Streptomyces collinus: one gene and its partner. The protein of the gene in region 2 interacts with the protein of the main gene of each other region in a pairwise test. Links are inferred from orthologs where the notes say so. Each region holds a gene or a part of one and is shown on either strand. Other genes may lie near its edges.

Region 1 (10,148 bases), 3.2 Mb from region 2 along the record:
GTCGCGGGCGACATCGCCCTGGCGGTCCTCCAGACCGTTCCCTTCGCCCTCGCCTGGGTGCTCGGCGACTCCATCCGCACCCGGCGCGCCTACTTCGCGCAGCTGGAGGAGCGGGCCGCCCGCCTGGAGAAGGAGCGCGAGGCGCAGTCCAAGGTCGCCGTCGCCGCCGAACGGGCCCGGATCGCCCGCGAATTGCACGACGTCGTCGCGCACAACGTCTCGGTCATGGTGGTCCAGGCGGACGGCGCCGCCTACGTCCTCGACGCCGCGCCCGACCAGGCCAAGAAGGCCCTGGAGACGATCTCCTCCACCGGCCGCCAGGCCCTCGCCGAGATGCGCCGCCTGCTCGGCGTGCTGCGCACCGGCGAGCACCAGGAGGCCGGCGAGTACGTGCCGCAGCCCGACGTGGAGCAGATCGAGGACCTCGTCGAGCAGTGCCGCACCTCCGGACTGCCCGTCGACTTCAAGGTCGAGGGCACGGCCCGCCCGCTGCCCAGCGGCGTGGAGCTCACCGCCTACCGCATCGTGCAGGAGGCGCTGACCAACACCCGCAAGCACGGCGGACCGAACGCGGGCGCGAGCGTCCGCCTGGTCTACTTCGACGACGGCCTCGGCCTGCTCGTCGAGGACGACGGCAAGGGCGCCCCGCACGAGCTGTACGAGGAGGGCGGGTTCGACGGCCAGGGCCACGGTCTGATCGGCATGCGCGAGCGGGTCGGTATGGTCGGCGGCACCCTGGACGCGGGCCCGCGCCCGGGCGGAGGATTCCGCATCAGTGCCCTGCTGCCGCTCAAACCCGCGCACTGACGCCGACGCACGCCCCTCACTGACACCTGTAACGACCCCGATAGGGAAGAGGCCCGATGACGATCCGCGTGATGCTCGTCGACGACCAGGTGCTGCTGCGCACCGGGTTCCGGATGGTGCTCGCCGCCCAGCCGGACATGGAGGTCGTGGCGGAGGCGGGCGACGGCGTCGAGGCCCTCCAGGAACTGCGGACGACCGAGGTCGACGTGGTGCTGATGGACGTCCGGATGCCGAAGCTCGACGGGGTGGAGACGACCCGCCGGATCTGCGCCGACACCGACCCGCCGAAGGTGCTCATCCTGACCACCTTCGACCTCGACGAGTACGCCTTCTCCGGGCTGAAGGCGGGGGCCTCCGGCTTCATGCTCAAGGACGTGCCCCCGGCGGAGCTCCTGGCCGCGATCAGGGCCGTGCACAGCGGTGACGCGGTCGTGGCGCCCTCCACCACCCGGCGCCTGCTGGACCGCTTCGCACCGATGCTGCCCGGCACCGAGCAGCCCCAGCACAAGGAACTGGAGCGGCTCACCGGGCGGGAGCGCGAGGTCATGGTGCTGGTCGCGCAGGGCCTGTCCAACGGCGAGATCGCGGCGCGGCTGGTGCTGTCGGAGGCGACGGTGAAGACGCACGTGGGCCGCATCCTCACCAAGCTCGGGCTCCGGGACCGGGTGCAGGTCGTGGTGCTGGCCTACGAGACGGGGCTGGTGCGCGCCGGCGGACACGGCTGACCCGCGGGCCGGCCACCCGCCGGCTACCTGAGGATCCCCTCCAGGAACTCGCTGCCGAGCCGGGCCACCACCGTCACGTCCAGCTGGTGCAGGACGTAGCGGCCGCGGCGGCGGGTGGTGATCAGGCCCGCCTTCTTCAGCACGGCCAGGTGCCGGGATATCTCCGGGGCCGTCATGCCGTGCACCTGCGCCAGCTCGCTGGTGGTGTGCGCGCTGCGGGCCAGATGGCGGCACATGCGCATCCGGACCGGGTGGGACAGCGCGGCCATCCGCATGGCCAGCTGCTCCAGTGTCTGCGGTGCGGCGAGCTCCGGGGAGCCGACCGGGTAGTGCAGCACCGGCTGCCAGCCGTACCGGTGCAGGACCATCAGATGGGGCCAGCCGAGGCTGGTCGGGACGAGCAGCAGGCCGCCGTCGCCCGTGGCCGTACGGCCGTCGCCCAGCTTGTCGACCGTGATGTGGGCGGCCTCCTCGTCGAGCGTGATCGCCGGGGACACCGCGGCCAGCGCCTCGGCCAGGCCCTTGCGCCGTAGCAGGTCCGTCTTGTGCCGGGCGTCCGCCGCGAGCTGGTGGCGCAGCCGGGACCAGGCCTCCGCGAAGAACGCCTCGTCGCAGTCCCGGAGAAACTGCCGCAGCCAGGCCCGGATCCGGGGCGGGTCGGCCAGCAGCCGTTCCCCGAAGCGCAGTTGCCGCGGTCCGCGAGCGGCGGCCAGGTCCAGCGCCCTGCGGCGCGTCTCCGGGTCGGACAGCGTCGTCGGTTCGCTCTCGCCGTAGCAGGTGCCACAGGTGAACTCCAGCGCCGCGTCCACGAACTGCTCGTCGGACAGCTTGTCGAGCTGGTCCAGCTCCTCGGCGAGGCCGGCGCCCGGCAGCGCGTGCCGGTCCGGCAGGCCCGCCCAGGGCAGGAACAGGTCCGAGAACGTCGTCCGCCACAGGAAGTCCGCCTCGCACATGCGGTCGGCCAGATGCGGGTCGAGCCGGGCCGTCACGGCCGTCACCCAGCCCTGCAGGCCCGGGTGGTGAGCCGGTTCGGACAGCGCGTGCAGCGCCATGCCGAGCTCGGCCAGGGGCGAGGGCACGACGGCGACCTCCTCCGGCCGCAGCCCCGCGATGTCGATGTGCACGCTCATGCCCTCATGGTGCACCCGGCCACTGACAACGCCCCCGCCGATTGACGGGCCTCGTCAATCGACGCGACGCCACGCGCGGCGCGGGCGCACGGTGGGACCACCGGGGCAGCCGCGGAGCCTTCGGACCTCCATCACCCCGTCCCGCAGAGGCGATTCACCATGAGCATCACGCAGCAGCACCTCCTCGACGCCTACCGCGCCCGCTCCCTGGGCGAGCCCGTCCCGCCCGCCCCGGGCACGCACGACCGGCGGGTCGTACGGGAGCGGTGCGACGAACGGCGGTTCCGTGCGGTCCTCTCAGGCCGCCCGGCCCGCCACGGGCTCCGGGACGTCCTGGGCCGGTGGCGGCGGCGCCCTAGCTGACCTGCTCCGGCAGCCGGGCCACGAACTCCGCCACCGCCGCCTTCACTTCCTCGGCGGTCCACTCCATCCCGGCGGCCCGCAGGTGCACCTCCGTCAGCGCCAGCCCGGGCCCGCCCCGGTCCCAGGCGCTGCCGAAGAGCATGACCCCCGTCTCCTCGGCCGTCCGCACCGCCACCTCCCCGAGGACGTCCGGCTCGTACGGCAGCCACACCTGGAAGTCGTGGGTGTGCGGCACCTCCGGGTGCACGCGCGCCCACGGCACCCCGGCCGCCGCGAACCCCTCGCGCAGGGCGGCTGCCACCACGCGCGCGTGGAGCACGTACTCCGGCAGCCGGGGCAGCTCCCGGTCCAGCCCGACCAGCGCCGACAGCACCGTCGGGAACTGCTGGAAGACCATCCCGCCGTACCGGTGCCGCCAGGCCTTCGCCTCCTCGACGAGCTCCCCGGGGCCCGCGAGCGCCGCGCCGCCGAACGCTTCGAGGGACTTGTAGAACGACACGTAGACGCTGTCGGCCAGGCCCGCGATCTCCTCCAGGGGCCGGCCGAAGTGGACGGTGGACTCCCAGAGGCGGGCCCCGTCGAAGTGCACCACCGCGTCCCGGTCCCGCGCGGCCTGCACGACCTCGGTGAGCTCCTCCCAGGCGGGCAGCACGAAACCGGCGTCCCTGAGGGGCAGTTCCAGCATCAGCGCCCCGAAGGGCTCCTCGAAGTCGCGTACCTCGGCCGCTGTCGGAAGCCGCGGCTCGCTCGTCAGCCGCAGCGTGCGCAGGCCCCCGACCTCGCTGAACGCGTTCCGCTCGTGCACCTCGGGATGGCTGAGCGCGTGCAGGGCGACGGCCGGGTTCCCGGTGCGGCCCGCCCAGCAGCGCAGGGCCACCTGCTGGGCCATCGTGCCCGTCGGGAAGAACGCGGCGGCCTCGGTGCCGAGCAGCCCCGCGACCTTCGTCTCCAGCGCCTCGACGACGCCGTCGCCGTACACGTCGGACAGCTGGTCCAGGTCGTGGACGCCGTCCGCCTCCGCCAGCACCGCCAGACGCTCCCGGAGGGTCCGGTGGAAGCCGAAGCGCGCGAACACGCGCCGGGCCGAGCGATGGGCGGCCAGCCGCCGTTCCCGCAGCCCCGCGCCCCGGTCCTCTTCCGCCGCCTGTTCGTCTCGCTGCGCTGTCTCCGTCATGCCCCGGATCCTCCCTCGCGCGCGTGCGGCACGGCATCCGCATTTCCGAACGCCCTTCCGGGGACGCCGCACCGGCATGCACAGCCTGTGGACGGCCGAACGCCCCCCGAACCGATCGCGTTAACATGACGAGAAATCGTCCGGTACCCGGAGCGGACTGGAACGGGAAGGCCGCCGTCGAGTGAACACAACCCCACAGCCAGACCCCAAGGACCGCCCCGCGCGGCTCACCGTCGGCGTCGTCGGCGCCGGCCGCGTGGGTCCCGCGCTGGCGGCGTCCCTGCAACTCGCCGGGCACCGCCCGGTCGCCGTCTCCGCCGTCTCGGAGGCCTCCCGGCGCCGCGCCGGGCAACTGCTGCCCGACGTGCCGGTGATGCCGCCCGCCGAGGTGCTCCAGCGGTCCGACCTGGTGCTGCTGACCGTTCCCGACGACGCGCTGCCCGGCCTGGTCACCGGCCTCGCCGACACCGGGTCCGTCCGGCCGGGCCAGCTCCTCGTCCACACCTCCGGGCGCTACGGCACGCGGGTCCTCGACCCCGCCCTGCGCGCGGGCGCCCTGCCGCTCGCCCTGCACCCCGCGATGACCTTCACGGGCACGCCCGTGGACGTCCAGCGCCTGGCCGGCTGCTCCTTCGGCGTCACCGCGCCCGAGGAGCTGCGGCTGGCCGCCGAGGCCCTGGTCATCGAGATGGGCGGTGAGCCGGAGTGGATCGCCGAGGAGAACCGGCCGCTCTACCACGCGGCCCTCGCCCTGGGCGCCAACCACCTGGTCACGCTGGTCGCCCAGTCCATGGAGCTGCTGAGCGCCGCCGGCGTCTCGGCCCCGGACCGGATGCTCGGCCCGCTGCTCGGCGCGGCTCTGGACAACGCCCTGCGCTCCGGCGACGCGGCCCTGACCGGCCCGGTCGCGCGCGGGGACGCGGGCACGGTCGCCGCGCACGTCACGGAGCTGCGCCGGCACGCCCCGCAGACCGTCGACGGCTACCTGGCGATGGCCCGCGCGACCGCCGACCGGGCCCTGGCCCACGGCCTGCTGAAGCCGGAACTCGCCGAGGACCTCCTCGGGGTACTCGCCCACGGGACCGACGGCACCGACGGCACCGAAGGGGACGCCCGATGACCACCACCCTGCTGCGCACCGCCGGCGAACTGCACGCACGCGCGCGTGCGGGCCGCCGCGCCGTGGTGATGACCATGGGCGCGCTGCACGAGGGCCACGCCACACTGATCCGCACCGCGCGCGGCATCGCCGGGCCGGACGGCGAGGTCGTCGTCACCGTCTTCGTCAACCCGCTCCAGTTCGGCAAGGGCGAGGACCTCGACCGCTACCCGCGGACCTTGGACGCCGACATCGAGCTCGCCGGACAGTCGGGCGCGGACGTCGTGTTCGCGCCCTCCGTGGACGAGGTCTACCCCGGCGGCGAGCCCGAGGTCCGCATCACCGCCGGCCCCATGGGCGAGCGCCTGGAGGGCTCCTCCCGGCCCGGCCACTTCGACGGCATGCTCACCGTCGTCGCCAAACTCCTGCACCTCACCCGTCCCGACCTCGCCCTGTACGGCCAGAAGGACGCCCAGCAGCTCGCGCTGATCCGCCGCATGGTGCGGGACCTGAACTTCGGCGTGGAGATCGTCGGCGTGCCCACCGTCCGCGAGGAGGACGGCCTGGCCCTGTCCAGCCGCAACCGCTACCTGTCGGCCGCCGAGCGGCGCACCGCCCTCGCCCTGTCCGGGGCCCTGTTCGCGGGCCAGGACCGGCACGCCGCGCAGGAGGCGCTGCTGGCCCGGGCCCGCGAAGTGCCCGCCACGCGCGCGCGTGCCGAGGCGCTCAGCGCCATAGGGGAGTCCCGCGCGGCGGCCGACACGCACGCCGTGGCGACGGCCGTCCCGGGCGGCCCGGCGGCCGTGCGCGCCGCCGCCCGCCAGGTCCTCGACGAGGCCGCGCGCCTCGACCCGCCGCTCGCGCTGGACTACCTCGCCCTGGTCGACCCGTCCGACTTCACGGAGATCGGGGACGACTTCACGGGCGACGCGGTCCTCGCCGTCGCCGCCCGGGTCGGGGCGACCCGGCTGATCGACAACATCCCCCTCACCTTCGGAAGCTTCGGAGCCGCCTCGTGACCACCACAGGCATACGACTGCACGCGCCCGCCGCAGGGTGGTCCATCGCCGCGGACGTGGTCGTCGTCGGCTCCGGCGTCGCCGGGCTGACCGCGGCCCTGCGCTGCGAGGCCGCCGGCCTGCGCACGGTCGTCGTCACCAAGGCCCGTCTCGACGACGGCTCCACCCGCTGGGCCCAGGGCGGCATCGCCGCGGCCCTCGGCGAGGGCGACACCCCCGAGCAGCACCTCGACGACACCCTGGTCGCGGGCGCGGGCCTGTGCGACGAGGAAGCGGTCCGCCTCCTCGTCACCGAGGGCCCCGACGCCGTACGACGCCTCATCGAGACCGGCGCCCGGTTCGACGAGTCCGAAGGCGAGCTGGCGCTGACCCGCGAGGGCGGCCACCACCGCCGCCGCATCGCCCACGCCGGCGGCGACGCCACCGGCGCCGAGATCTCCCGCGCCCTGGTCGAGGCCGTCCGCGCGCGGGGCATGCGCACCGTCGAGAACGCGCTCGTCCTGGACCTCCTCACGGACGCCGAGGGCCGCACCGCCGGTGTCACCCTGCACGTCATGGGGGAGGGCCAGCACGACGGGGTGGGGGCCGTCCACGCCCCCGCGGTGGTCCTCGCGACCGGCGGCATGGGCCAGGTCTTCTCCGCCACCACCAACCCGTCGGTGTCGACGGGCGACGGCGTGGCGCTCGCGCTGCGGGCCGGCGCGGAGGTCAGCGACCTGGAGTTCGTCCAGTTCCACCCGACCGTGCTGTTCCTCGGCGCGGACGCGGAGGGCCAGCAGCCCCTGGTCTCCGAGGCCGTGCGCGGCGAGGGCGCCCACCTGATCGACGCCGACGGCGTGCGCTTCATGGTCGGACAGCACGAACTCGCCGAACTCGCCCCCCGGGACATCGTCGCCAAGGGCATCACGCGCCGCATGCTGGAGCAGGACGCCGAGCACATGTACCTCGACGCCCGGCACTTCGGCGCCGAGATGTGGGAGCACCGCTTCCCGACGATCCTGGCCGCCTGCCGTGCCCACGGCATCGACCCGGTCACCGCCCCCGTCCCCGTGGCCCCGGCCGCGCACTACGCCTCCGGCGGCGTCCGCACCGACTCCCACGGCCGGACGACCGTCCCCGGGCTGTACGCGTGCGGCGAGGTGGCCTGCACCGGCGTGCACGGCGCCAACCGCCTGGCGTCCAACTCCCTGCTCGAAGGCCTCGTCTACGCCGAGCGCATCGCGGACGACATCGCCGCGAACGGACTGCACGCGCGCGTGCCCCAGCCGCTCCCGCACCCGGAGATCCCCGAGCACCCCCTGCAGACCCCCGAAGCCCGCTTCACGATCCAGCGGATCATGACGGCCGGGGCGGGCGTCCTGCGCTCGGCGGGCTCCCTCACCAAGGCCGCCGACCAGCTCCAGCGCCTGCACACCGACGCCCGGGAGGCCCTCGCCGAGAACGGCAAGACGGCCGAGGCCGGCGTCGACACCTGGGAGGCCACCAACCTCCTGTGCGTGGCCCGCGTCCTGGTCGCCGCCGCCCTGCTGCGCGAGGAGACCCGGGGCTGCCACTGGCGCGAGGACCGCCCCGAGCGCGACGACAGCGCCTGGCGCCGGCACATCGTCGTGACCCTGAACCCGGACCGCACGCTGGCCGTGCACACCACGGACACCACAGACTTCCCCCCGACGACCTTCCCGCCCCAGGCCCCCCAGGAGCAGTGACCGACGTGAGCACCCCCGACCTTCCCCTCGCCTCCTCCGGAGGCTGCTCAGACGGCTGCGCCTGCGGCGCGGACGACGAGGTATACCTGGAGTGCGGCCTGGACCCCGCACTCGCCCAGCTCCTGGCCGACGCCGGCCTCGACCCCGTCGAGGTCGAGGACATCGCCAACGTCGCCCTCCAGGAGGACCTGGCCCACGGCGTGGACGTGACGACGGTGGCGACCATCCCCGAGGACGCGGTGGCCACGGCCGACTTCACCGCCCGCGAGGCCGGCACCGTGGCCGGGCTGCGCGTCGCCGAGGCGGTCGTCTCGGTGGTCTGCCAGGAGGAGCTGGAGATCGAGCGCCACGCCGAGGACGGCGACCGCGTCGAGGCGGGACAGAAGCTCCTCTCCGTCACCACCCGCACCCGCGACCTCCTCACCGCCGAGCGCAGCGCGCTGAACATCCTGTGCCGCCTGTCGGGCGTCGCTACGGCCACGCGCGCGTGGGCGGACGTCCTGGACGGCACCAAGGCCAAGGTCCGCGACACCCGCAAGACCACGCCGGGCCTGCGCTCCCTGGAGAAGTACGCGGTCCGCTGCGGCGGCGGCGTCAACCACCGCATGTCCCTCTCGGACGCGGCGCTGGTCAAGGACAACCACGTGGTCGCGGCGGGCGGTGTAGCCCAGGCCTTCCAGGCGGTCCGCGAGCGCTTCCCCGACGTCCCCATCGAGGTCGAGGTCGACACCCTGGACCAGCTCCGCGAGGTCCTGGACGCCGGCGCCGATCTGATCCTGCTGGACAACTTCACGCCGGGCGAGTGCGCGGAGGCGGTCGCGATCGTCCAGGGCCGCGCCGCTCTGGAGGCATCGGGCCGCCTCACCCTCGACAATGCCAAGGCCTACGCGGACACCGGCGTCGACTACCTGGCCGTCGGGGCCCTCACCCACTCCTCGCCGATCCTGGACATCGGCCTCGACCTGCGGCCGGCGGAGTAGGGAGCGGGTACGGGCCATGCTGCTGACGATCGACGTAGGAAACACCCACACCGTGCTCGGACTGTTCGACGGCGACGAGATCGTCGAACACTGGCGCATCTCCACCGACGCCCGCCGCACGGCCGACGAGCTGGCGGTCCTCCTCCAGGGCCTGATGGGCATGCACCCGCTCCTCGGCGACGAACTGGGCGACGGCATCGACGGCATCGCCATCTGCGCCACCGTCCCCTCGGTCCTGCACGAACTCCGCGAGGTGACGCGCCGCTACTACGGCGACGTCCCGGCGGTCCTCGTCGAACCGGGCGTCAAGACGGGCGTCCCGATCCTGACCGACAACCCCAAGGAGGTCGGCGCGGACCGCATCATCAACGCGGTCGCCGCCGTCGAGCTCTACGGCGGTCCCGCGATCGTCGTCGACTTCGGCACGGCGACGACGTTCGACGCGGTCAGCGCGCGCGGCGAGTACGTCGGCGGGGTCATCGCCCCCGGCATCGAGATCTCCGTCGAGGCCCTCGGCGTGCGCGGCGCCCAGCTCCGCAAGATCGAGGTGGCCCGGCCGCGCAGCGTCATCGGCAAGAACACGGTCGAGGCGATGCAGTCGGGCATCATCTACGGCTTCGCCGGCCAGGTCGACGGCGTGGTCAGCCGCATGGCCCGCGAGCTGTCACAGGACGCCGACGACGTCACCGTGATCGCGACGGGCGGGCTGGCGCCGATGGTCCTGGGCGAGTCGTCGGTGATCGACGAGCACGAACCGTGGCTGACGCTGATCGGCCTGCGGCTGGTCTACGAGCGGAACGTGTCGCGCATGTGAGGTGCCGGGGGCGGGCGGGGCTCTGGGCGGGACGAGTGGTCCCCCACGCCACACCCGCCCCCTATGCGAGATTTGTCTGATTAGCGCGTATCGTCGCCGCATGCCCACGCCATACGGATCCCGCGGCGGTCTGGCGTTCGGCGCGGAGGAGCTGCGTGTGCTCCGCCGCGCTCTCGCCCTTGCCCTCCACCCCGCCCCTGCCTCGGCCGACGACGTCCAGGACTGTCTCCGTCTCGCAGAGTCGCTCGACGAGGCGCTGCGGGAAGGAGCCAGGCTGCGCGCCTTCCTCGTGGCCGACCTGGGCCGGTACCGCGCCGCCCTCCCCGGCACC
Region 2 (10,093 bases):
GCCCGCGAACTCCACGCCCTCCGTCTGCCGCAGGGTGGGCGGCAGGAGTTCCCGCATGAGGGTGTCGGAGATCGAGTTCTGTTCCGCGTAGAGGCGGGCGGCCGACATCGCCGCGCCGGCCCGGGCGGCGAACAGCCCGGCCAGCGACTCCTCCGCCTCGCTGAACGCGTCCTGCTGCGCACGGCGCAGCAGGACCAGCGCCCCTGCCGGTACGCCGAGACCCGGAAGCGGTGTGATGACCAGCGAGCCGACCTCGCCGAATCCGGCCGGGACGAGCCAGTCCGGGGCCGTCGCGGGATCTATCCACCGCGAGGGCACCGGCGGGAAACCCCGCAGCGCCTCGGCGAGTCCCGGCACGGAATCCGGCGCCTCGGACACCGTGCTGCGGCTGAGCTCACGCCGGTGGTCGCAGACGACCACCGGCAGCGTCCGCGCGGCGGCGGGCGAGATGACCAGCGCGGCATCCGCCAGATGCTCCGTGGCCAGGCGCGCCGTCACCTCCATGCACCGTTCGAGGTTCAGCGAGGCCAGCAGCGCGGTGGAGGCCTCCGTGAGGAACCGGGTGCGCCCGCGTTCGGCCGCCAGCTCCGCCGCCGTGGAGCGGTAGGCGGTCTCGTCCAGCAGCCACCAGACCGTGCGGCCGTCCGCCAGGACGGACGGCTGCGCCGAGAACGACCGGTCGCCCACCTCCCCGCTGACCGGGACCGGCCGGGTCCGGTCCGCGGCGGCGAGCCAGGCGGGGGAGGACAGCGGCTGCCCGAGGCGGGCGGCGGGCAGCAGGGCACCGGCCGCGTCGTTGAGCTCCGCGATGAGCCCGTCCGCGTCCAGGACCACCACCGGGCAGGGGGCGGAGGCGACGCTCACCGTGCTCACCGCACCGGTGCGGGGCCTGGCCGGGGATGAAGTCATGTACGGGGCCCCTGCGCGTGACCCACACCTCACTTTGCGAAGACGGGACTGTTCTCGATGCACAGTCCCGCAGACCGGGTGTGCGGTGCAACCACGTGGCCTCGCCCGGGGTACGGCGAAGGACGGTTCCCGGGCCGGCCACCCCCCGGAAAAGGCTCCCTACCCCGATGGCCGGTCACGAGACCGTGCGAAGTTTCACACCCCGTCCACAACCCCGGGCGGCCGCCGCCCACCCGTCGGGACGCGCGGGCGGCGGAGGCGGTGAGGGGGCGAACACCCCACCGCCCGCACACGTCACAGGTACCGCTTCAGCTCCCGCCGCGCCAGCGACCGCTGGTGCACCTCGTCCGGCCCGTCCGCGATCATCAGCGTCCGCGCGCCGGCGTACAGCTCCGCCAGCGGGAAGTCCTGGCTCACCCCGCCGGCGCCGTGCAGCTGGATCGCCCGGTCGAGGATGTCCACCACCGCCCGGGGCGTGGCGATCTTGATCGACTGGATCTCGGTGTGCGCGCCCCGGTTCCCCACCGTGTCCATCAGCCACGCGGTCTTCAGCACCAGCAGCCGCAGCTGCTCCACGGTCACCCGCGCGTCCGCGATCCAGTTGTGGACGACGCCCTGCTGCGCCAGCGACTTCCCGAACGCGTTCCGGGACACGGCCCGCCGGCACATCAGCTCGATCGCACGCTCCGCCATGCCGATCAGCCGCATGCAGTGGTGGATCCGCCCGGGGCCGAGCCGCGCCTGCGCGATGGCGAAACCGCCGCCCTCCTCGCCGACCAGGTTCGAGACGGGCACGCGCGCGTGGTCGAAGATCACCTCGGCGTGACCGCCGTGGTAGTGGTCCTCGTACCCGAACACCTGCATGGCCCGCTTGATGGTGACGCCCGGGGTGTCACGCGGGACCAGCACCATCGACTGCTGGCGGCGGATGTCCTCCCCGTCCGGGTCGGTCTTGCCCATCACGATGTGGATCTTGCAGTCGGGGTGCATCGCCCCGGAGATGTACCACTTGCGGCCGGTGATGACGTACTCGTCGCCGTCCCGCTCGATGTGCGTGGTGATGTTGGTGGCGTCCGAGGAGGCCACGTCCGGCTCGGTCATCGCGAACGCCGAGCGGATCTCCCCGGCCAGCAGCGGCTCCAGCCACTGCTTCTGCTGCTGCTCGTCGCCGAACTGGGTGAGTACCTCCATGTTCCCGGTGTCGGGCGCCGCGCAGTTCGTCACCGTCGGCGCCAGCTGCGGGGAGCGGCCCATGATCTCGGCGAGCGGCGCGTACTGGAGGTTCGTCAGCCCGGCCCCGTACTCGGAGTCCGGCAGGAACAGGTTCCACAGGCCCTGCCGGCGGGCCTCGGCCTTCAGCTCCTCCACCACGGGCACGGTCTCCCACGGGGAGGCCAGCCGCTCGCGCTGTTGGTGCGCGACCTCCTCGGCCGGGTAGACGTACTCGTCCATGAAGGCGAGGAGCTTGGCGCGCAGCTCTTCGGTGCGCGCGTCATAAGCGAAGTCCATGTGGATCAGCCCTCCTGGAGGCCTTCGTGGAGCGTGGTCAGTCCGTGCCGGACGAAGACGGGCACGAGGTCGCCGATGCGGTCGAAGCCGCGCCCGACCGTCTGGCCCAGCGTGTAGCGGTAGTGGATGCCCTCGAGGATCACGGCGAGCTTGAACCAGGCGAACGCCGTGTACCAGGAGACCGCGGAGACGTCCCGCCCGGAGCGCGCGGCGTACCGCTCGATGAGTTCCGACGGCGCCGGATGCCCTGGGGCCTCGGCGGTCGTGGAGACGGGGGACTCGGGCATGCCGAGCGGCATGCTGTACATGACCAGCAGGCCGAGGTCGGTGAGCGGGTCGCCCAGCGTCGACATCTCCCAGTCGAGGATCGCCCGGATCGAGTCGTCCTCGCCGATCAGTACGTTGTCCAGCCGGTAGTCGCCGTGCACGACGGCCGGGGCGGGGGAGCCGGGCAGCTCGCGCCCGAGGGCCGCGTGCAGCTCGTCGATGCCGTCCAGGTCGCGGTTGCGCGAGGCGTCCAGCTGCTTGCCCCAGCGCCGCAGCTGCCGGTCCAGGAAGCCCTCGGGCCGCCCGAAGTCGGCGAGCCCCACCTCGCCCGGGTCGACCGCGTGCAGCTCCACCAGCGTGTCGACGAGGTTCAGCACCGCGCCCCGGGTCCGCTCCGGACCGAGCGGGACGAGCTGGTCGGCGGTGCGGTAGGGGGTGCCGTCGACGAACTCCATGACGTAGAACGGCGACCCGAGCACCTCCTCGTCCTCGCACAGCAGCACCGGCTCCGGGACCGGCACGGCGGTCGGGTGCAGCGCGCTGATGACCCGGTGCTCGCGCTTCATGTCGTGCGCGGTGGCCAGGACATGGCCGAGCGGAGGCCGGCGCACGACCCACCGGGAGGCGCCGTCGGAGACCGCGTAGGTGAGGTTCGACCGTCCGCCCTCGATCAGTCGGCCGGACAGCGGGCCGTTCACCAGGCCGGGCCGCTCGCGGTCGAGCAGGCCGCGCAACCGGTCGAGATCGAGTCCGGGCGGGTGGTCGGGGCTCATGTGTCGCTCCTACGGGCGGGGTGGACGGTTCCCGACTCATGATGCCGACCGGTCGGTATGTCGTCCAGAGCGGGGCCGAAACGTGATCGGAGCCACGATAGGCCGACGGCGTCCCCCCGCGAGGCGCCGGGGAGGTTTCGGCCGGTTCGTTCAGGCCATCCGGCTTGCGGGCCGTGCGGCGAGCCCGGAAGGTCGGACCCATGAAGGCCATCAGCTACTCACGGTACGGCGGACCCGAGGTGCTGGCGTTCGGGGAGGTCCGCGATCCGAAGGTCGGCCCGGACGCGGTGCTGGTGAAGGTGCGGGCGGCGGCCGTGAACCCCGTCGACTGGAAGGCCCGGGAGGGATACCTCGACGGGATCCTCGCCCCTGTCTTCCCCGTGGTGCCCGGCTGGGACGTCTCGGGCGTCGTCGTGCGGCCCGGCGTGGCCGTCTCGGAGTTCGACGTCGGGGACGAGGTCATCGGGTACGTGCGTGAGGACTTCCTCTCCCGCGGCACCTTCGCCGAGTACGTGGCCGCACCCCTGCGCACCCTCGCGCGCAAGCCGCGCAACCTCTCCTTCGAGGAGGCGGCCGGGCTGCCGCTGGTCGGGCTCACCGCCTACCAGGTGCTGATCAACGTGCTCCAGGTGAAGCAGGGCGAGACCGTCCTGGTGCACGCCGCGGCCGGGGGCGTCGGCTCGATCGCCGTGCAGCTCGGCGTTCATCTCGGCGCCCGGGTGATCGGTACGGCGAGCGAGCCCAATCACGACTTCGTGCGGGGCCTCGGCGGGGAGCCGGTGGTGTACGGCGAGGGCCTGGGCGAGCGGGTGCGCGGACTGGCCCCGGAGGGCGTGGACGCCGTGTTCGACACCGTCGGCGGGGACGCGCTGAAGGTGTCGGCGAACCTGCTGGCCCCCGAGGGCCGCCTGGTGTCGATCGCCGACAACGGCGTCGTCACCTACGGCGGCCGCTACTACTTCGTCCGCCCCGACGCGCAGGACCTCCAGCGCCTGGCCGACCTGGCGGAGCAGGGCGTGGTGAGCGTGCACGTCGACGCGGCGTTCCCCCTGGAGCGGGCCGCGGACGCGCACCGGCTGAACCAGGAGGGCCGCACCCGAGGCAAGATCGTCGTGACGGTGGACTGGGAGAGCGAGGGTGAGGGCGCCTGAGCGGGGGAGCCGCCCCGGGGCTGGTCGTGTGGATCAGGCCGCAGGACATCGACGGTGCTGTTCAGCGCCGGTGAGCGGGGCCCGGTGCGTGCGCGCAGGGCGGGTGCCGCGGCAGGGCGGCCGTTGGGCTTCACCGGAACGGCCGGCCGGATCCCGAGTACGGCGTCGACAAGGGCGCCGTCATCCTGCACAACGCCTGGATGCGCTGATCACACCCCGGCGGCACCGAGTTGCCGGTCGCGCGCGCCGGGCCCCGCGTCCGCGGCGTGAACCGAACGGCGGGCCCAGGTTCTAGAGGACGAGGGCGGCCCCGCACACCGCCATCGCCACCGTGCACAGCACCGCGGCCGCCGCGTGCCGGGGTGCGAAGGCCACGGGGCTCGGGGTGGCCGCGAGGGTGCGGATGCGCCGGTGGGCGACGCTCAGGAAGCCCAGCCAGAGCACACAGCACAGCGCGCCCGCTGTGACCCCGGCCGCCGACGCCCCGCCGTGCAGCACGGTCTTCACCGCGAGCACGGCGACGACGGTGCCCGACAGCGTCGTACGCCGCCACGCGAGCCGGGTCCGCTCGGGCTGCAACCCGGGATCGCGGTCGGGGTCCCGCGGCCGGGGTGCCGGGCTGCTCACAGCGCGCTTCCCGCGCGTACGGCGACTACGGTGCCCGACGGCGTCGTACGCCGGGGCCCCATGGGCTGCTGCGGTCCGGAGTCGCGGTCGGAGTCCCGCCGCCGGACGGCAGCCGGCGCGGTCACCCCTCCCACCCCACGAGCACCACCAGGACCATGGCGACGGCCACGACCGCGACGACGAGGCTCAGCAGCACCGGGAAGCGGGACACCGGCAGGTCCTCGCCCCGGCGCATGGCCCGCTCGCAGCGCACCCAGTGGTTGACGGCCCGCAGCGAGCACAGCACGCCCGCGCCCAGCAGCGCGAGCGCCAGCCCGACCCGCCAGGCCCAGCGCAGGTCCGGCAGGAACTGGTCCACGGCGAAGCCGCCGCCGATCAGCGCGAGCGCGGTGCGCAGCCAGGCCAGGAAGGTGCGTTCGTTGGCCAGCGAGAACCGGTAGTCGGGCGTCTCGCCGTCCTCCCGGACCTCCGCCGGTACGAACCACAACCGGACGTTCCGTACGAACTCGATCACGTGCGCGACCCTACCCGGCGTCCTGACCGGCTCCGCCCGAGCCGCCCGAGCCGCCCGAGCCGTCCGAGCGGAACGCCTTGAGCCGCTCGTATGCCGCCAGCCCGTCCGGCACCCACTCCCAGTCGCCCAGGCGCCGCTCGACCTCGGCCTCGGGCAGGAAGTCGTACCAGGCCACCTCCTCGGCCTGCGGCCGCACGGGCAGCTCGCAGCGCACCTCGTGGACCGCCGACCACCAGCTCCGGCCGGAGCCGTTGTCGTAGAGGAACGTGAAGAGGTGCCGCGGCTGCGGCAGGCCGCTCACGCCCAGTTCCTCCTCGGCCTCGCGCAGGGCCGCCGTCCCGTAGGACTCGCCCGCGCCGACGACCCCGCCGACGAACATGTCGTAGAGGGAGGGGAAGACCAGCTTGGTGGGGGTGCGCCGGTGCACGAAGATGCGGCCCTCGGCGTCCCGGGCCTGGATGAACACGCAGCGGTGGCGCAGTCCCCGGGCGTAGACCTCGCCGCGGGGGAACTGCCCGATGACCTGGTCGTGCTCGTCCACGATGTCGAGGATCTCGTCGGCAGCGCTCATGCCCTCATCCAAGCAGGGCGCGCGCCCCCGCCGCGGCAGGGTGTCAGGGCGAGGCCGGGCTCACCGCGGGTGCGGCCACCCGTGCCCGCTCCGGCGCCCCCTGCGGCATCGCCGGGTGCAGCCCCAGCAGCACGATCCCGGCGACCACGGCCAGCAGACCACCGGCCTCCCAGCCCAGGGCCATCGCGTCCGTGCGCAGCCGGTCGCCCAGGAAGCCGACGCCGCAGACGATCCCGGCGAGGGGCTGCGCCGCGGTCAGGGCGGGCAGCGACTTGCGCAGGGACGCGGTCTCGAACGCGCTCTGCACGAGGACCAGCCCCGTGACGCCCAGCGCGAGGACCGCGTACGGCTCCCAGCCGGTGAGCAGCTCGGCGAGGCCGCCTTCGGCGACCTTCTGCCCGCTGACCCGGGTCAGCGCGTCCTGCACGCCGTAGAGGAGTCCGGCGGCCAGGGCCAGCAGGACCGGGCCCGAGCCGAGCCGGGTCCGCCTGCCGTGCGTCGTGAGCAGCAGGGCGAGCCCGATCATGGCCCCGATGATCACCCACTGCCGGACCGGATCGGCCGTCGCGGCACCGCCCTCCGGCCGGCCCGCCACGATGAACGCCGTGACCCCGCCGGCCAGCAGGAGCAGGCCCGCCCAGCCCTGGCGGCCCAGTGGCTGCCGGGTCTGCTTGCGCGAGAGCGCGAGAGCGAAGAGCAGGTTCGTCGCCAGCAGGGGCTCCACCAGCGACAGCTCGCCCTGCCCCAGCGCGGCGGCGCCGAGCCCCATGCCGGCCACCATCAGCGCGATGCCGCCGAGCCAGCGCGGCACCTTCACGAGGTCGATCAGCAGACGGAAGGAGAGGAAGTCGCTCAGCGGGGCACGCTGAGCCGCGTTCTGCTGGAGGACGAAGCCGAAGCCCAGACAGCAGGCGGCGCCCAGGGCGAGCGCCAGTACTAGAACCGACACGCGGTGTACCTCGATCGTCAGGTCGGGTCACGGTTGCGTAGGGGCCGACTGTACCGGCCGGCTCCGCCCGGCGCGCCCGTACGTCATGCCATCGTCGGGGGCGTCGGCAGCCCACGCTATGACGTACGTCACAAAGGGCGAAACGGAAAAATCGGATGCCGCTCACACTGGTCTCTCCTGCCCCTCGGATCACAAAATCCTCACGAGTGACGGGAGTTGACGCGTGTAACGCACTGGCTGCCCTTGACGACGCCCCTTGGCGGGGGGTTGGCTGTGTGTGATCGGTTCATGGCAATGCGCACATCCGCGCTCCCTCTGCCGCCGTGAGCCGAAACACCAGAAGAGTGCGTGAGGAAGTCCCGCGGTGTCCCCACCCCCGCCTCCCCTCGGCCGTGGCCGCAGACGTGCCGCGCAGGCCTTCGACGAGGCCCTCGACGACGCCGACCTCATGGCCGCGCGCACCGCACTGGTGCAGGGCCGCTGGCAGAACGCCCGGTCCCTGCTGGTGCACACCGGGGACGACTGGGACCGGCGCGGCCACCGCGTCACCGTCCTCGCTCGGGAGTCCTCCTGCGCCGCGTGGGCCCGCGAGTGGCTGCTCGCCGAACCCGAGTCCGCCGACGCCTCCGTGCTGCTCGCCCTCGCCCAGGTCCGGCGCGCCCTGCACGGCAAGGCCAAGCCGGTCCGGGCCCGCGAGGCCTGCCAGGCCGCCGCGACCCGTGCCCCCGCCGACCCCACCCCCTGGCTCGGCCTGTTCATGCTGGACTGCGCGGTCGGCGCCGACCAGGACGTGGTTCGCGGTTTCGAGGCGGTCCGCGCCCGCTACGCCGACCACCACCACGCCCACCATCTGATGGTCGCCCGGCTCGCCGCCCGCCGTACCGAGGCCGGTCCGGATCCGCTGCACGAGGTCTACGACTTCGCCAACTGGGCCGCCGAACAGGCCCCTGCCGACTCCCCGCTCGCGATCCTGCCGGTCATCGCACACGCCGAGCGCTACCGCGTGCTGGCCGCCGCCGGGCACGAAAGCGCCGACCCGGCCGCCTCCGGCCACTGGACGGGCCGCCGCGCCCGGCAGGTCATGAAGGCCGCCTTCGACTGGTGGCTGGAGTGGGAGCTGGAGGGGCACCCGCGGCGGCTGATCGACCTGAACTTCCTCGCCCACGCCAAGTTCTGCGAGGGGCGGGGCGCCGAGGCCGCCGCCCTGTTCCACCGGATCGGCCGCCACGCCACCCCGGCGCCCTGGTCGTACCCGGACCGCGACCCGCACACCGCCTTCGCCGCCGCCCGCGCCGGCGCGCTCGGCACGGCCTGACACCCCCGACCCGAAGAGTGAGGACGCTCCCCCGATGACCACGGACAGTTCGAGAACGAGCACCACCGCCTCCGGCGGCATCAGTACGTTCAAGGGGGAGGAGCGTGCCCTGCGCGCCGACCGGCTCGGCACCGGGGGCCTGCTGCTCTCCGTCCTCGCTGCGACCGCCCCGCTCATGGTCGTCGCGGGTGTCATGCCCACTACATTCGCGGTGATGGGCATCGTCGGCCAGCCGCTGCTCTTCGTCGTCCTCGGCGTCGTCCTGATCCTGTTCAGCGTCGGATACGCCGAGATGAGCCGCCACGTCCACAACGCCGGCGCCTTCTACGCGTACATCTCCCGCGGCCTCGGCGGCACCGCGGGCGCGGGCGCCGCCCTGGTGGCCCTCGTCGCCTACAACGCGCTCCAGGTCGGCATCTACGGCATCTTCGGCTTCGAGGTCTCCGGGCTCCTCGCCACCTACGCCGACGTGCAGATCGCCTGGTGGATACCGGCGCTCGTGGCCGTGCTCGCCGTCGGGCTGCTCGGCTGGCTCAAGATCGACGTCAACGCCCGTGTGCTGGGCGTGCTGCTGGTCATCGAGGTGCTCCTCGTCGTCGTCTTCGACATCGCCGCGATCGCCGACCCCGGCAAGGAGGGCCTGTCGCTGCACGCCTTCAACCCCGACACCCTCACCGGCGCGGGCGTCGGCACCGCGCTGTGCTTCTGCATCGCCGCGTTCCTCGGCTTCGAGCAGGCCCCCGTCTACGCCGAGGAGACCAGCCGCCCGCACGTCCTGGTGCCGCGCGTGATGTTCCTCGCCGTCGGCGGGGTCGCCGTCTTCTTCGCGCTGAGCAGCTGGGCCCTCACCGTGGCCACCGGCCCCGCCGCCATCGTCGGCACGTCCCAGAAGCAGAGCGCCGGGCTGCTGTTCTTCCTCACCGAGTCCCGCCTCGGCGGCACCTTCACGGACGTCCTGCACGTCCTGTTCGTCACCGGCATGTTCGCCGCGCTGCTCAGCTTCCACAACGTCGTCGCCCGCTACGCCTTCGCCATGGGCCGCGAAGGCCTCCTGCCCGCCGCCTTCGGCCGCACCAGCGGCAGCAGCGGCGCCCCGGGCACCGGCTCGCTGCTCCAGACCGTCGTGGCCGTGGTGGTCGTGGTCGCCTTCGCCATCGCCGACGACAAGCCGGCCGGCGACCCGACCGCGCCCGTCCTCCAGCTGTTCACCTGGTTCGGCAACATCGGCGCCCTCGGCGTGATCGTGCTGATGGCGGCGGCGTCCCTGTCCGTCGTCGTCTTCTTCGCCCGCCGCGGCGCCGCCGGCACCCAGGCCTGGCGGCTGGTCACGTCCGCCCTCGCGGGCATCGCCCTGCTGGTCATCGCCGGCTACACGGTGAAGGACTTCGAGGTGCTGGTCGGCGCCGGCCCCGACTCGTCGCTGAGCTGGGTGCTGCCCGGCATCATCGGCCTCGCGGCACTCGCCGGAGTGGCCCTCGGCCTGGTGCTGCGCGTCCGTGCCCCCGAGA

Evidence for each region.
Region 1: the proteins of RFN52_RS08045 (region 2) and panC interact in binary tests that used the Escherichia coli proteins (3 or more experiments, as listed by UniProt). The link is inferred for Streptomyces collinus from one-to-one orthologs.

Annotation. Positions count from the first base shown.
Region 1 is NZ_CP133771.1:4,983,181-4,993,328, forward strand. What follows is about bases 4,322-7,316. They hold panC (pantoate--beta-alanine ligase), read left to right. Parts: upstream 4,322-5,315; coding sequence 5,316-6,317; downstream 6,318-7,316. Other genes in these bases: RFN52_RS22695 (Rossmann-like and DUF2520 domain-containing protein), read left to right, coding at 4,381-5,319; RFN52_RS22705 (L-aspartate oxidase), read left to right, coding at 6,314-7,316. Also shown: RFN52_RS22670 (sensor histidine kinase), read left to right, coding at 1-807; RFN52_RS22675 (response regulator), read left to right, coding at 864-1,532; RFN52_RS22680 (DUF5937 family protein), read right to left, coding at 1,556-2,662; RFN52_RS22685 (hypothetical protein), read left to right, coding at 2,822-3,025; RFN52_RS22690 (threonine aldolase family protein), read right to left, coding at 3,018-4,199; more of RFN52_RS22705, read left to right, coding at 7,317-8,023; nadC (carboxylating nicotinate-nucleotide diphosphorylase), read left to right, coding at 8,029-9,003; RFN52_RS22715 (type III pantothenate kinase), read left to right, coding at 9,020-9,817; RFN52_RS22720 (hypothetical protein), read left to right, coding at 9,918-10,148. UniProt on the Escherichia coli protein: Catalyzes the condensation of pantoate with beta-alanine in an ATP-dependent reaction via a pantoyl-adenylate intermediate.
Region 2 is NZ_CP133771.1:1,793,918-1,804,010, reverse strand. Bases 4,542-7,481 are described here. They hold RFN52_RS08045 (NUDIX hydrolase), read right to left. Parts: upstream 6,322-7,481; coding sequence 5,761-6,321; downstream 4,542-5,760. Other genes in these bases: RFN52_RS08040 (DMT family transporter), read right to left, coding at 6,365-7,270; RFN52_RS08050 (YidH family protein), read right to left, coding at 5,358-5,750; RFN52_RS08055 (DUF202 domain-containing protein), read right to left, coding at 4,901-5,236; RFN52_RS08060 (NADP-dependent oxidoreductase), read left to right, coding at 4,542-4,609. Outside these bases: RFN52_RS08075 (SpoIIE family protein phosphatase), read right to left, coding at 1-909; RFN52_RS08070 (acyl-CoA dehydrogenase family protein), read right to left, coding at 1,204-2,418; RFN52_RS08065 (phosphotransferase family protein), read right to left, coding at 2,424-3,458; more of RFN52_RS08060, read left to right, coding at 3,659-4,541; RFN52_RS08035 (hypothetical protein), read left to right, coding at 7,635-8,585; RFN52_RS08030 (APC family permease), read left to right, coding at 8,620-10,093.